Regions from separate parts of the Larkinella bombi genome, predicted to be linked through region 2. Evidence: riboswitches for the same ligand, from Rfam matches in the RefSeq annotation. Region 2 holds a riboswitch; the other holds the start of a gene.

Region 1 (4,427 bases), 1.4 Mb from region 2:
TCGGCCTGAATACCGGCCCCACCGCCGCTGTCGGAGCCGGCAATGGTGAGCACTTTGGTGTATGTTTTCATCGGGATTGTTCTAGTAAAGCAAACAGTTCGCGGGTGGCTTCGTAGGGGCAAGGCTGGCCGCAAATGGCCGACACCACGGCTACACCCGTGACGCCGGTTTGCATAACTTTTTGAATGTTAATGGGGTGGATGCCGCCAATGGCAAAAGTCGGAAAGCGGGTTAGCGCGCAAATTTCTCTTAGTCCTTCGATACCCAGCACACTGGAAGTATCCTGTTTAGTGCCGGTGGGAAAAATAGCCGCAACGCCTAAATAATCAACGTCTAAATCCTGGGCCGCCAGTAATTCAGTCCGGTTGTTAATGGACAGGCCAACGATCTTATTCGGCCCCAGCAGCGAGCGAACCAGATGGTAGGGCATGTCGTCCTGACCGACGTGAACGCCATCGGCATCAACGGCCAGGGCAATGTCCACGCGGTCGTTGATGATGAGTTTGGCGTCGTATTTCTGGGTAATGGCCTTCAACTGAAAACCCAGTTCCAGAAACGCTCGCGTCGAAAGGTTCTTTTCGCGGAGCTGCACCCAGCGAACCCCCGCCCGACAGGCTTCCTCGACCACGAACGGCAGCGTATGACCCGCCTGCTGGCTAATGACGCTGTCCGTTACCAGATAAATCGGACTCACAGAAAATGGAGTTTAAGGGATTCAGAAATATGCCGGAACGGAAGCTGATAAAGCACATCCAGAAAATGGAGTTGCAGGCTACCCGGACCCGACGACCGTTGCGCGGCCAGTTCGCCCGCGATGCCCATGACGGCCATGCCGTGAACCGCCGCCGCAAACGGGTCGCTGTTGACGGCCGAAAAAGCCGCAATGAGGGCAGTGGCGGTGCAGCCCATGCCAGTTACTTTTGTCAGCATCGGGTGGCCATTGTCGATAACGGCTACCTGCTCGCCCGAAACAATGTAGTCGCTGGCGCCGCTGACGACCACCACGCTCCCCGTTGCCTGACTGAGCTGGCGAGCACTGTCTAGCGCTGCCGACGAGCCGTGGGTACTGTCAACGCCCTTGGTTTGGGCGTTCAGGCCAGCCAGCGCCATGATTTCCGAGGCATTGCCCCGAATGATGGTTGGGGAGGCTAGTTCTAACAATTCACGACTGACTTGATTGCGGTAAGTGGTCGCGCCAACGCCAACAGGATCGAACACGATGGGTTTCCCCAGGGATTTAGCTTTCGGCATCGCCCGTTTCATGCCCGCAACAAAATTGGTATCGAGCGTGCCAATGTTAACTACCAGAGCGCTGGCAATGGTCACGAACTCTTCAACTTCTTCCGCCGAGTGTACCATTGCCGGGGACGCACCGAGTGCCAGCAAGGCGTTGGCCGTGTTATTCATGACCACGAAGTTGGTAATGCTTTGCACAAGAGGAGCCTGCGAACGGATTTGTTCGAGGTCATTCCATATGGTTTGATCGGATAAAGTCATAATGCTGTTTGACGGGTGAAAACAGCAACTTTAGAAGAGAAGGCCGCTTCTGAACGCGCAGGAGCCAGCTAACTTTTCCCTACGGCCGTACGAACGGCATCAGGTTTTGAGGGTATTATCTCAGTCAGACCAGCCATTGGACCGACACCCCTAAAGTTGTTCGCCAAAGGTAGGGTATTTTGGCAAACATTAAAGTTTTACCTTCGTGCTTTCTTAGTGAGAGATTAATCGAGGATTGATGCGTCTACCAAAACTTCGCCCCATTATGTTTGTCGGCACGGCTTCCGACGTTGGGAAAAGTGTGATTACCGCTGGATTTTGCCGGATTTTCAAGCAGGATGGCTACGAACCCGCGCCGTTCAAAGCGCAGAACATGTCGCTCAACAGCTTTGCCACGCCAGACGGTCTGGAGATTGGGCGGGCACAGGCGGTGCAGGCCGAAGCGGCGGGGATTCCCTGCCATACCGACATGAATCCCGTGCTGCTCAAACCCACCAACGATAAAAGTTCGCAGGTGATTCTGAACGGTAAACCGATTGGTAATCAGTCGGCCTACGATTATTTTATGGGCAATGACCGCAGCGAATTGTTTGCCGCCGTGAAGCAGGCTTTTGACCGGTTATCCAGTCGCTATTCGCCGGTGGTGATGGAAGGGGCGGGTAGTATTTCGGAACTAAACCTGAAACACCGGGACATTACTAACCTGCGCATGGCCCTCCACGCCGGGGCGGCAACCTACCTCATTGGCGACATCGACCGGGGCGGGATTTTCGGCAGCGTGTACGGAAGCATCGCTCTGCTGACACCGGAAGAACGGCAGTGCATCAAAGGTATTTTGGTCAATAAATTTCGGGGCGACAGTCGGCTTTTTGAGGACGGAAGGCGGATGCTGGAAGAACTGACGGGCGTTCCGGTGGTGGGCGTTCTACCTTATTTTCGGGATATTTTTATCGAAGAGGAAGACTCGGTTTCGCTGGAAAACAAGTACCGGTCGGCGGTGAGTGGCAAAGTCAACGTGGCGGTTATTTTGCTGAAGCGTCTGTCTAACTTCACGGATTTCGACCGGCTGGAAAAAGACCCGCGCGTCAATTTATATTACACGAATCAGCCCGACGAAATCGCCAAAGCCGATATTGTAATTTTGCCCGGTAGTAAGAACACAATCGACGATTTACTGACGATCAAAAACAACGGCGTGGCGCAGGCGATTTACACGGCTCATAAAAATGGAAAAACGGTAATTGGTATTTGCGGTGGTTACCAGATGCTGGGCGAAACGATTGAAGATCCCGACCACGTTGAAGGCAGCATTGAGGCGGTTCCGGGTTTGGGCTTACTGCCCGTGCGGACTATTTTGCAGCCTACCAAGACTACGCAGCAGCAGCAGTTTGCTTTTAGAAATAGTTCTGAAACCTGTTTGGGCTACGAAATTCACATGGGCCATACCACCGTCCGGGGCGAAGTGCAGCCACTTGCGTACTTGCCCGATGGCCGAACGGATGGCTATTTTCTGAGTTCGAAATGCTGGGGGACTTACCTGCATGGCATTCTGGACAACAACGCGGTGGTCGATGAGTTGCTGGCTGACTATACCAGTCAATTAAGTGACCAGACGTTTGATTTCCGGCAGTTTAAAGACCAGCAGTACGACCGGCTGGCTGAGGTCATTCGGGCGAATGTGGATATGGATCAGATTTACGCGAGCTTGCAACTTACTGACTAACAGGATGCTTCACGGACACGGAGACGATAGTTACCGTCATTCTTCAACCATAATCGCGGATTTCAGTACCAACGTCTGGTACGGCGGCGAACCCAAAGGGCTGAAAGAGCACCTGTTCAGCCAGTGGGCGACCATTAACCGGTACCCGGAAGTGGTAGCCGAAAGTCTGGTTCAAAAGGTGGCCAGTCACCACGGGATCAAGCCCGAACAGGTGCTGGTCAACAGCGGGACGACGGAAAGTATTTACCTGCTGGCTCAGGCGTTTGCCGGTCGAAAAACGACCATTGTTGTGCCCGCTTTTGCGGAATACGAAGACGCCTGCCGGATGCACAATCACGAGCTGACATTTATGCCCTGGAATGCGTTGGCGGACCTACCACCCCTGATAAGCGATCTGGTTTTTATCTGCAATCCCAACAATCCCACCGGCGCTACCTTCGCGCAACTGGCGGCTTGGATAAGTCAGAATCCCAAGACGCTTTTCGTGGTCGATGAGGCGTTTATTGACTTCACTGTTGGCCTGCCCACCATGATTGCGGAACTGTCCTGGTACGATAATCTGGTCGTAATGCATTCGATGACTAAAGCCTATGCCATACCGGGACTGCGTTTGGGCTACCTCGTCGGCACGCCCGAACTCATAGAGCGCCTGAAAGCCCTGAAACAACCCTGGACGGTAAACACGATGGCGCTGGAAGCAGGAAAGTTTATTTTTGACCAATACGATTCGATTCAGTTGCCAGTCAGGCAGTTGCTTGCCGACAAAGATGACTTTGTGGCCGATCTGCGGGAAAATAAGGCCTTTCGGGTGTACAACAGCGAGACTCATTTTTTTCTGGCCGAAACACGCACCGGCACTGCCGCCGCCCTGAAGCAATTTTTAATTAAACAGCATGGCCTGCTTATCCGGGATGCCAGCAACTTCCGGGGGCTGGGAAAAGGACATTTCCGCGTGGCTACGCTTGCCCCAGAGACGAACCAACGGTTAATCAATGCTTTAGCTGAATGGAAGAGTTAGCGCTGTTGGCCTTGCCTTTAGTGTTGGGATACATCCTTGACTTGCTGCTCGGTGACCCCGAAAATTGGCCGCACCCGATCCGGGTTTTTGGCAACGCCATTGCGCAGGGAACCCGTTTTTTGAATAAAGGAAACGGGCGCTTCTGGAAAGGATTGTGCCTGACAATTGGTCTTTGTGGTGCCGTATTTC
Region 2 (4,427 bases):
CTTTATCATTTTAGAATTTTATTCGGATTCCTGCCAGGAAATTCGCGGTTGCCTGCGGGTAATAGACGTTTTCCGTCGTTCGCTGGCTCTCCGAAATAAAACTGTAGGTATAGCCATTGGACTCATAAAGCTCACCGAAAACGTTGTTTACTAACAACGTGAACGCCACTTCATTCATGAATTTGGGCTTTAGCGTGTAAATAATCCGAATGTCGTTTACGAAGTAAGGATCTATTGTCCGATTTTCATTCGAGGTATTATCCAGGTATTGCTTGCCTACAAATTTTGACAGAAAGCCCAATTCAAGACCTTTCACAGGCGTGTAAAGCAGTTGTGAACCCACAATGACGTTGGGGGAGAAGCTGATATCCGTTTTGCTGAAGTTCGTCACCTGCTGCTCACCCGTATCGTAGTTATCAACGTACTCGGTGAAATTCATAATCTTGTTCTGACTCAGAGTCGTATTGACCAGCCAGCGGAGATTTTTAACCAGTAAAGCACCCGCTTCCAACTCGATTCCCAAGCGGTAGCTATTAGGCACGTTCACGCGGTTTTGCGCACCAACGTCGTTGATTTGGCCTGTTAATACCAGTTGGTTCCGGTATTTCATGTAGTATAAATTGGCGTTGAAGGCCAGTTTCTGCGTTTGCAAGCGGTAACCAGCTTCCCAATCGTGCAGTGTTTCAGCTTTAGGACGACTATTTGCCGACGATTGCGTGTAATCGTCCCGATTCGGCTCCCGGTTACCAACGCCGTAGGAAGCGTAAACTGAGCTTTGGTCGTTCAAGGTATAGGTCAGTCCCGCTTTCGGGTTAAAAAACGAGAGCGAAGCATCTTGCTGCACATCGCGAATTTGGCCATTTAGCCCCACTGCTCGACCCAAGAATGAGTAACCAACAGTACGAATCTGTAAATCAACGTAAGCGTTGAACTTGGGCGTAAACTGATAAAAAGCTTTTCCGTAGAGGTTGAAATCCGTTTTAGCCGCGTCGTTATCGTAGTAGCGATCCCGAATGTTGCTCGTACTGGCAAAACGCGACCAGATAATCTCCCCAAAGTGCTTGCCTTCGTACCGGTTCCAGCCGCCGCCAATGTTTGCCGTTAGCTTGCCGAAACTGTTATAATCCAGCGAGAAAACACCGCCGTAAAAGTCATTGTCCAGCCAGCGCCGCCGGATTAAATCCGTTGTGTTGATCACCGAATCGCCAATAACAATAGGCTTCAGATTATAGGTTTCAAAATCTTCGCCTTCCCGGAATTGCTCGTAATAACCCCGCCCTTTGGTGTAATGCAGGGACGCATTTAATCGCCAGTTCCGACTTAGTTCGTGCGAAGAAATAAGTTGGTAGTGGTCCTGCTGGTAGTTATCAACCTCATTTTCGTAGGTATACGCGTTATAAGTGCGGTTCGTTTTCAATAGCTTCTCTGGTACGCCATCCCATGCCTGGTAGGTTCGTTCGGCACCCGAAAACACATTGAGCCGGACAAAGCTCTTTTTACCGTACCAGCCTCCCGACACGTAAAACGATTTTAGGTTGGAAGAAGCGCGATCAATATACCCGTCTGAAACGATTCGGGACAGCCGCGCATCAACCACAAAATGATTATTGAGCAAACCTGAACCCGCCTTTACGGTCGTTTTCAGCGTGTTGAATGAACCCGCCGACGCGTCTACTTCGCCGTAGGCATCTTTTTCAAAGCTGTTGGTCTGCACGTTGACCGACGCTCCAAAAGCGCCCGCACCGTTGGTTGATGTACCGACGCCCCGCTGAATCTGGATGCTGCTGACCGACGAAGCAATATCGGGCATGTTAACCCAGAAAGTCCCTTGCGACTCCGCATCATTATACGGAATACCATTTACGGTTACGTTCACCCGCGTGGCATCGGAGCCACGAATCCGGAAACCTGTGTAGCCAACGCCTGCACCCGCATCCGACGTGGTTACCAGCGAGGGCGTAAAGTTGAGCAGAAGTGGTATATCCTGTCCCAGGTTTTGTTTTTCCAGTTCCTTTCGCGTTACGTTCGTGTAAGCGACGCCTGATTTCTGGTCTACCCGCGTGGCACTTACAATTACTTCGTCAACGACAATTACACTTTTTTGCAGTTCAAACGATTCGGTTTCGTTCCTGTTTACGGTAACTTCTTTTACCACTGGTTCAAATCCTAATAGCGAAACCCGAATGCGATACGTCCCAGCCTGGAGATTGGTAAGGCGATAGGAGCCCCGGGTATCAGCCGATGTGCCTTTGTACGTTCCTTCAATCAGCACGGCAGTGCCGGGCAAAACGCCTCCTTCGGCATCTTTTATGGTGCCTGATAGCGTAAACTGTGCCCAGGCGGGCAGATACAACAAGCCCGTTAGAGCCGTCATGCATAAACGATAAACAGAATGCCGTTTCATCGTAACTTTTTTCATGATTATGAAAAGAGACGCATAGGCAAAGGGGCCAAACCTACCGTTTGGTTGAATAAGGTATATTGAGTTGAATACGCCGATTCACAAGTGTCTGTGAATCAGACTTCTTCCCTTCGCCAGCATTACCCGGATCAGGTTCAATGGGTATAATCTCAGCCCGTTGTTATAAGGCACCCCTTAGAAGATTAGATGGACAAAGGTAAGCTGAATAAAGATCTTTTGAACGCTATGAACTATTTTTTTTCAAATAATGTATAAACATTAAATGTAATTACATTTAATTTGTAGTAAACATTTTCACCCTTTAAACTATTCACAATACTATGGAAACGCTCATCACTGGTCTTCATCATATTACGGCTCTTGCCGGTACCGCTCAACGCAACGTCGACTTCTATACCGGGGTCCTTGGCTTACGGTTGGTGAAGAAAACAATCAATTTCGACGCGCCGGATGTCTATCACCTGTACTACGGGGATGCAACTGGTTCGCCGGGAACAATCATGACGTTTTTCCCATACGAAGGTATTCACCGGGGTCGTAAAGGAGTTGGCCAGTTGACATATACCGCTTTTTCGATTCCGTCGGCGTCGCTTAGCTTCTGGATGGATCGGCTGAATCACGCCAGCATTCCGTACGCTGGGCCATACAAACGCTTTGACGAGACCTATTTACGTTTCGAAGATTTTGACGGCATGGGTGTCGAACTGGTGGCCAATGATGCGGATGATCGTAAAGGCTATGACAACGGTAAAATTCCCGCTGAATTTGCGGTTCGCGGTTTCCATACGGCTACGCTTAACGAATCGCGGGTTGACCAGACCATTAAGTTATTAACCGAAAGCATGAATCATACCCTTGTTGCCGAAGAAGCTGGGCGCTTCCGGTTCCAATCGGGTAAAGGAGGTTCGGGCAGTTATGTAGACGTGCAGCATTCACCGAATGACGTTCGTGGCTTGCAGGGTGGGGGTTCTGTTCACCACATTGCTTTTGCTACCGAAAGCGATGCGACTCAGCTGGCTATTCACGAAAAACTGTTAACGGCGGGCTATAATCCAACTCCGGTTCAGGACCGGAATTATTTCCATAGTATTTATTACCGCGAGCCAGGTGGTATCTTGTTCGAAGTGGCTACCAATCCTCCGGGATTTGCAATTGACGAACCGGTAGAATCACTGGGAACTACGCTAAAATTGCCTGAATGGTATGAACCCCGTCGGGCAAAAATTGAAGCGGCATTACCCATCATTGAAGTAAAGTAAGGATAATCTCAGGCGAATCAGAACACAATACCTGATTCGCCTGAAAACAACACGACTATGATTCACGACCCTAACAATATTCTAACCGCCGGGAAGCCCCTCGAGAAAGCGACCAAAGTCATGATTATGGTACACGGTCGGGGTGGATCGGCACGAGACATTCTTTCGCTTTCCCGCGCCATCAATGATGATAGCTTTGCCTTTATTGCGCCGCAGGCAGCCAATAATAGCTGGTATCCTTATTCATTCATGCAACCTATGGAAGCGAATGAACCGCATCTTTCCTCTGCGCTGATGACGCTAGCGGGCGTGCGAGCCAGGTTACAATCGGACTATAACTTTAAAACCCATCAGATTTATTGGCTGGGCTTTTCGCAGGGGGCCTGTCTGGCTTTGGAATTTACGGCTCGTAATCCATTACCGTATGGCGGCATTTTCGGGTTAAGCGGCGGTTTGATTGGCCCTGCTGGAACACCAAGGCTTTATGATGGTGAATTTGACGGAACACCCGTTTTTCTAGGTTGTAGTGATGTAGATTCACATGTTCCTAAAGAACGTGTTATTGAGTCAGAAGGCGTCTTCCGGGCTATGGGCGCAGAAGTAACCATGAAATTGTATGAAAATTTTTCGCACTCGATCAACGAAGACGAGCTAAAAATTGTTAATAGTTTAATAGCCGATACACCGACTCCTGGTTTGTCTATCGGTCAACAGTGACACCCAAACAAACCTACCGCTTATGAGTC

What was found. Region 2 has a riboswitch for thiamine pyrophosphate ahead of L0Y31_RS06195 (TonB-dependent receptor). Riboswitches for the same ligand answer to the same signal wherever they lie in the genome.
Region 1: linked by a shared signal. The riboswitch ahead of thiM (hydroxyethylthiazole kinase) and the one ahead of L0Y31_RS06195 (TonB-dependent receptor) in region 2 are both predicted to bind thiamine pyrophosphate.

The regions. Positions count from the first base shown of each region.
Region 1 covers NZ_CP090557.1:53,477-57,903, reverse strand. Annotated here, with positions in the region: gene thiD (bifunctional hydroxymethylpyrimidine kinase/phosphomethylpyrimidine kinase) at 1-71, opposite strand, end outside; gene thiE (thiamine phosphate synthase) at 68-694, opposite strand; gene thiM (hydroxyethylthiazole kinase) at 691-1,497, opposite strand; TPP riboswitch at 1,557-1,659, opposite strand; gene L0Y31_RS00280 (cobyric acid synthase) at 1,736-3,220, shown strand; gene L0Y31_RS00275 (pyridoxal phosphate-dependent aminotransferase) at 3,225-4,238, shown strand; gene cbiB (adenosylcobinamide-phosphate synthase CbiB) at 4,226-4,427, shown strand, end outside.
Region 2 covers NZ_CP090557.1:1,457,490-1,461,916, forward strand. Annotated here, with positions in the region: gene L0Y31_RS06195 (TonB-dependent receptor) at 11-2,404, opposite strand; TPP riboswitch at 2,512-2,607, opposite strand; gene L0Y31_RS06200 (ring-cleaving dioxygenase) at 2,743-3,681, shown strand; gene L0Y31_RS06205 (alpha/beta hydrolase) at 3,739-4,398, shown strand; gene L0Y31_RS06210 (hypothetical protein) at 4,421-4,427, shown strand, end outside.